3 regions of the Escherichia sp. XD33 genome follow, and region 1 is predicted to be linked to each of the others. Evidence: predicted binding sites of a transcription regulator. Region 1 holds the regulator's gene; each other region holds the start of a gene.

Region 1 (2,276 bases):
ATCGTAAAACGCGTTGGCAGGCGATGGTAAAGAATGTCATCAGCCAGCACGCGCAGGCGAGCGGCGACGGTTTGCGCATTCCAGCGGATAACTTCTTCCGCATGGCTACGCTCGACCAGCTTTTGCACCTCTTCCGGCTGATGCAAACTGACCGAAATATGTTCCTGTAAATCCAGCGCCTCCTGGAAAATACGCAGCATCCGCTTGTAGTCAGTATTATTTTGCGCGGAAAGCATATGCATTTGCTGATAGCACTGGGTAATTAGATCGACCGCTTTTTGCTGGCGCACCAGCAGCGGCGGCAGCGCTTTTTCAGGGTCGGTGTGCTGGGTAAGCAGGCTGTATTTGGCTTCACAATAATCTGCCAGTTCACGGTACAGCAGACTTAGTGACTCGCGCAGCGGTTGTTCGCGCCAGATCCAGAACCAAAACCAGTTAAACAATCCGTACCAGAGAGTGCCCAACGCATAGATGAGCAACGGTTCCCAGACCGGCATGTATCCCGCCAAACTGAGGGTAAAAATGGCGGCGAGCAGCGATGCAGGAAGCAATTTTGCGTGCAATGGCCCCAGCTCAGCAGTGACGCCAAGTACCAGCGTTAATCCGGTCAGCAAAAAGGGCAGGGGAACATCTTTTGCCAGTAGTAGCTGTGTCAGCAAGCTACAGGTGGCAAACAGCGACGCACCAATGATTAAGCGTTTGAAAAAACGTTTATGAGGCGTATCAAGGCCCGCAATATTGCAACAGGCAGGAACGAGGGAGAAGAGCAGACCGAATCGTAATTCGCCAAGCATTAACCCAACGGCCACGGGCAAACATAGCACCAGCGTTTGTCGAAGTGCATAGTTGATATCGGGGTGATAAATCAGTCTGCGCCACATCGGGGGAAACAAAATGGCGCGCTACCAGGTAACGCGCCACTCCGACGGGATTAACGAGTGCCGTAAACGACGATGGTTTTACCGTGTGCGGAGATCAGGTTCTGATCTTCCAGCATCTTCAGAATGCGTCCCACGGTTTCACGAGAACAGCCGACAATCTGACCAATTTCCTGACGGGTAATTTTGATTTGCATACCGTCCGGGTGAGTCATAGCGTCTGGTTGTTTTGCCAGATTCAGCAGAGTCTGTGCAATGCGGCCCGTCACGTCGAGGAACGCCAGGTTGCCCACTTTCTCTGAAGTGACTTGCAGACGACGCGCCATCTGTGCAGACAAACGCATCAGAATGTCCGGGTTTACCTGAATCAATTGGCGAAATTTTTTGTACGAAATTTCAGCCACTTCACAGGCGGTTTTCGCACGTACCCATGCGCTACGTTCCTGGCCCTCTTCAAACAGGCCCAGTTCGCCAATAAAATCACCCTGATTCAGATAGGAGAGGATCATTTCTTTACCCTCTTCGTCTTTGATCAGCACTGCCACAGAGCCTTTAACGATGTAGTACAGCGTTTCCGCTTTTTCACCCTGGTGAATAAGCGTGCTCTTGGATGGGTACTTATGAATGTGGCAATGAGACAAGAACCATTCGAGAGTCGGGTCTGTTTGCGGTTTGCCAAGCACCATGCGCGGTTATCCTCTGTTATAAGCTTTCTCCAGAGCCAGATAACGCCGCTGTCTCTGGATTGCCGAAATATGCTTCCCGCTACCTGGGAAGGGGCTATCAACTGTACTGCACGGTAATGTGACGTCCTTTGCATACATGCAGTACATCAATGTATTACTGTAGCATCCTGACTGTTTTAGCATAGCTTTCGCTTTGTGTCTCCTGGTGTCTCGCTTCAGCATGACCCAGGTCGCCTTCCGTTGCGCGATTTGGTTAGTACGCGTACTCTGTCAGGAAAATTGACGCAGTGGAGTAGCAAAAATGCAAGCGCGAGTGAAGTGGGTCGAAGGGTTAACTTTTCTGGGCGAATCTGCCTCTGGTCACCAGATTTTAATGGACGGCAACTCAGGCGATAAAGCACCAAGTCCGATGGAAATGGTGTTGATGGCGGCGGGTGGTTGCAGTGCCATCGATGTGGTTTCGATCCTGCAAAAAGGGCGTCAGGATGTGGTCGATTGTGAAGTAAAATTGACCTCTGAACGCCGCGAAGAGGCACCACGCCTGTTTACGCACATTAATCTGCATTTTATCGTCACCGGTCGCGACCTGAAAGACGCAGCGGTTGCGCGTGCGGTTGATCTCTCTGCCGAGAAATATTGTTCAGTGGCGTTGATGCTGGAAAAAGCGGTGAATATTACTCACTCGTATGAAGTGGTTGGCGCGTGATTTAAC
Region 2 (2,276 bases), on a different contig from region 1:
CTGTGGCTAACTTTTCATTAAGCTCGGACATGTAACACCTACCTTCTTAAGTGGATTTTTTATTTACTGCGTACTTCGACAACCATTAATGGTGGTCGTTTTCACGCAGGTAAATGACCCAGTATGTCAACCCAACCAACAAACCACCACCGATAATGTTGCCGATCGTAACCGGAATCAGGTTATCAGTGATGAAATTCATCACGGTCAGGTGAGAAAAATTTTCCGGTGCAGAACCGACTGCGGTCCAAAATTCCGGGGATGCGAAGTCGCGGATTACAATACCCATCGGGATCATAAACATGTTTGCGATACTGTGCTCAAAACCGCTGGCAACAAACATCGCGACCGGCAGCACCATAATGAACGCTTTGTCCATCAGGCTGCGGCCAGAATAACTCATCCATACTGCCAGACATACCATCAGGTTTGCCAGGATACCAAGACAGACGGCCTCAATAAAAGTATGGTGCACTTTGTGGTCGGCGGTTTGTAGGACGTTTAGTCCCCATTGACCATTTGCGGTCATATACTCGCCGGAAAGCCACATTAAAAGTACAAACAGCAGTGCGCCGACCAGGTTGCCAAAATAGACATTTAGCCAGTTTTTCGCCAACTGACCCCAGGTGATGCGCCCACTCGCCTTAGCAACAACAATCAACACGGTGGAAGTAAAGAGATCGGCTCCGCAGACAACACAAAGAATCAGCCCCAGAGAGAAGCAAATGCCGCCAACCAGTTTTGCCATGCCGAAGGGCATTGTGCCTGTGCCAGTGGTTGCTGTGATATAGAAGACGAATGCGATTGAGATGAAAACACCGGCGGTAATCGCCAGATAGAAAGTCTTAAGCGGATGTTTCGTTGCTTTATAGACACCCGCCTCTTCGGCCACTTTGGCCATTGCAGCAGGAAGTAAAAGATCAAAAGGGTTGTCAGCTTTCACACTAACTCTCTCTTTATTAAGTCGGCGACGAGATACTAACAAAGCATTATAGATGAAAAATTGATATAGATCATATCTCGCCTGGCTTATAGGCCCGTAACTCGCATGGTTTTTATGCAAATACGGAGTAAATATTTGATTATCCAAATAAAAATAAATTTTAAAAATTAACAAATGAGTTGAATTTTTTCCGCATCCTCCGCTAAAACAGTTAATTAAAAGGGAGCATCAGGCGAATAAAGTAACAATATCGATCGTATTTATTAAATACAAATTACCGATATTTAACCTTATAATTACAATTATTTTATTAATGCAAATATATGTAAAGCGGGGCATTAAAAAAACGCCCCGTAATATAACTCAGACTAATCATTAAGCCTACATTGCGTAGGCTATTTGATTTTATTTTGCCCAGAATGCTGCTTTGGCGCGCTGCAGCTTTTCGTAGGCCTTCAACAACGACTGATGTGCAGCAAACGCGTGCAGATCGCTATCTACCGGTTGCAGGCCGTAAAACGCCGCTTCGCCGCTCATTGCCGCACTGGCGGCTTCTACGGCATCTGCGCCGTACATGCGAACAAACGCATTCAGATATTGCAGCGGCTGGCGATCTTCTTCCTGTGCCAGTAATAACAACGTTTGCAGGCAGCGATAATAGTTGGCGCGTTCCGGACTAAATACTGATGAGTTAAACTCCATCGTCCATTCGGTCCAGACCAGAGCCTGTTCCAGATCGCCACCAGCCAGCGCCAGCATGGCTTTTAATTCACCGATACGCAGGGTGTACCAACCGTTATCCGACCCGGTCGCCAGACCCAACAGCTCACGCACGCGGGTAAAGTCATCAAAACCTTCTTCATCCAGTTGCTCGATGAGGTTCAGGTAATCTTCTTTTTCCCACTCGCTGCCTGGTAGCGAAAGAATCGTTTCACGTAAATGGCTGCCCATACTGTTATTCGCGAGCCACAGATCTTCAGCCGGATAAATATCGGACATGCCAGGCACGATAATACGGCAAGCATAAACGCCCAGATGCTCGTAATCGGCAATATAAACTTCTTTATCTTCTTTGTTGAAGATAGCCATCAGTGTGGCGAACTCTTCTTCCGTGGTGCCGGAGAAATTCCAGTCCACAAACGGATAATCGGCATCCTGCTTGAACAGGTCCCAGGAGATTAAACCGCTGGAATCGATAAAGTGCGTTTCGAGGTTGGTATGTTCAGCGACTTCTTCATCATCGAAGGTTGGCGGAGTAAACACATCCAAATCTTTCAGGCCACGACCTTGCAGCAGCTCGGTCACGGTACGTTCCAGTGCTACGCCAAAATCA
Region 3 (2,276 bases), on a different contig from region 1:
GACTGTTGGCGGTACTGCGTAATAATTTCACTATTTTCAGAAGGATAATTAATCTTTCTACGTGCACGAACGGTCCCCTCGCCCCTTTGGGGAGAGGGTTAGGGTGAGGGGAACCCGTTGGCACAGGTTTGTACAACGTAACAGTACAATATGAATTACTTCTCTTTCCCGCGCCCGTGCATCTCCTGAAACAATTTACCGACCTCAACAAAATAATCCGTCAGCGAGTTGATCACGACCTGTACCTTCAGCGGCAGCTTATCTTTTTCGGTATATAACGCATAAACCGGGCGTGGATCTGACTGGTAACGCGGCAGCAGGATCTCCAGCTCCCCACGATTGATCTCGTTGATCACCCACATCAGCGGCACGTAGGCGATCCCGGCACCCGCCGTCAGCCAGCGCACCAGCGTCATCGGATCATTAGTCACAAATCTTCCTTGTGGGATCAGGCGAGTCGAGATCCCTTCCGGTGCGATCAGTTCAAATTCATTGTCGGGCCGCACGCTGTATTCAAGCCATGAATGACTACTCAAATCGGCGGGTTTTTCCGGTATGCCGTATTGTGTGAGATAGCTTTTCGCGGCGCACACCACCATTGGCATCGCGCCCAGACGGCGGGAAAACAGGCTGGAATCCTGCAACGCGCCGACGCGGATCACCACATCCAGACCGTCGGCAATCAGGTCGGGGGCTGGAATTCCGGTAACCAGATTGACGCTCAAACCTGGGTATTCTTTCAGCATTTTGGCTGTCAGCCCGGCGAGAACATTTTGTGCCATAGTTGAAGAACAGCCAATGCGTAGCGTCCCGATGGGGGTGTTATTGAAGGCATACAGTTGCTCATGAACATCCTGCACTTCATGAAGCATACGACGGCAGCCCTGGTAGTAAATTCTACCGGCTTCGGTCAGGCCAATGCTGCGTGTGCTACGGTTTAACAGCTTTACCTGCAACTCATCTTCCAGTTTTGATACCGTCTGACTGATGGACGAAACGCTCATCTGTAGCTGTCTGGCGGCGGCGGTAAAAGAGCCAAATTCAACTACTTTGGCAAACACCGACATGCGTTTTAGTCGTTCCATTATTCACTCTGACTTAAAAGTGATTTAGATCACATAATATAGATAACAGCATAACAGTTACGCTAATATATTAAATATCAATCTACAGCAATGTTGCTCTCGCCCGGCTTTCCATGCCCTTCTCTGCGGCGACAGATGCTGAAAATAATAACGCCTGCTCTCTCTTTACAACCAAGGTCAACATGAGTCTGTTTCCCGTTATCGTGGTGTTTGGGCTGTCCTTCCCACCGATATTTTTTGAATTGCTTTTATCACTGGCGATTTTCTGGCTGGTGCGCCGGGTACTTGTGCCAACAGGTATCTACGACTTTGTCTGGCATCCGGCGTTGTTCAACACCGCGCTCTATTGCTGCTTGTTTTATTTGATATCGCGACTGTTCGTTTGAGGTTGAAGTGAAAACACTAATAAGAAAATTCTCCCGTACGGCCATCACGGTCGTATTAGTCATTCTGGCCTTCATCGCAATTTTTAATGCCTGGGTCTATTACACCGAATCCCCCTGGACGCGTGACGCGCGCTTTAGCGCTGACGTCGTTGCGATCGCGCCGGACGTTTCTGGACTCATTACCCAGGTGAATGTTCATGATAACCAGCTGGTGAAAAAAGGACAGATACTGTTCACCATCGACCAGCCGCGCTATCAAAAGGCGCTTGAGGAAGCGCAAGCCGATGTTGCTTATTATCAGGTACTGGCACAGGAGAAACGCCAGGAGGCCGGACGTCGTAACCGTCTCGGTGTGCAGGCGATGTCTCGCGAAGAGATCGACCAGGCCAACAACGTACTACAAACGGTTCTGCATCAGTTAGCGAAAGCGCAGGCGACCCGCGATCTGGCAAAACTGGATCTTGAACGCACGGTGATCCGCGCGCCAGCAGATGGCTGGGTGACCAACCTCAACGTCTATACCGGTGAGTTTATTACTCGAGGATCAACGGCGGTTGCGCTGGTGAAACAGAACTCCTTCTATGTACTGGCCTATATGGAAGAAACTAAGCTGGAAGGGGTGCGTCCGGGGTATCGTGCAGAGATCACGCCGCTTGGCAGTAACAAAGTGCTGAAAGGGACTGTTGATAGTGTTGCCGCAGGGGTCACCAACGCCAGCAGCACGCGTGACGACAAAGGGATGGCGACCATCGACTCTAACCTTGAATGGGTGCGTTTGGCGCAACGTGTTCCGGTTCGTATTCGT

Evidence for each region. Region 1 encodes CRP, which controls carbon source genes, mostly activating them, when cyclic AMP is high. Its sites were predicted from a motif close to ATGTGANNNNNNTCACAT; they were not measured.
Region 2: the regulator CRP is predicted to act here: its motif matches at 1,002-1,019, upstream of focA (formate transporter FocA).
Region 3: the regulator CRP is predicted to act here: its motif matches at 1,103-1,120, upstream of aaeR (HTH-type transcriptional activator AaeR).

Annotation. Positions count from the first base shown of each region.
Region 1 is NZ_JAENDM010000006.1:134,121-136,396, forward strand. It holds gene K0778_RS06105 (YccS/YhfK family putative transporter) at 1-881, opposite strand, end outside; gene crp (cAMP-activated global transcriptional regulator CRP) at 932-1,564, opposite strand; gene K0778_RS06115 (OsmC family protein) at 1,866-2,270, shown strand.
Region 2 is NZ_JAENDM010000009.1:31,518-33,793, forward strand. It holds gene pflB (formate C-acetyltransferase) at 1-31, opposite strand, end outside; gene focA (formate transporter FocA) at 86-943, opposite strand; gene ycaO (30S ribosomal protein S12 methylthiotransferase accessory factor YcaO) at 1,349-2,276, opposite strand, start outside.
Region 3 is NZ_JAENDM010000026.1:33,370-35,645, forward strand. It holds gene tldD (metalloprotease TldD) at 1-22, shown strand, start outside; gene aaeR (HTH-type transcriptional activator AaeR) at 156-1,085, opposite strand; gene aaeX (p-hydroxybenzoic acid efflux pump operon protein AaeX) at 1,268-1,471, shown strand; gene aaeA (p-hydroxybenzoic acid efflux pump subunit AaeA) at 1,479-2,276, shown strand, end outside.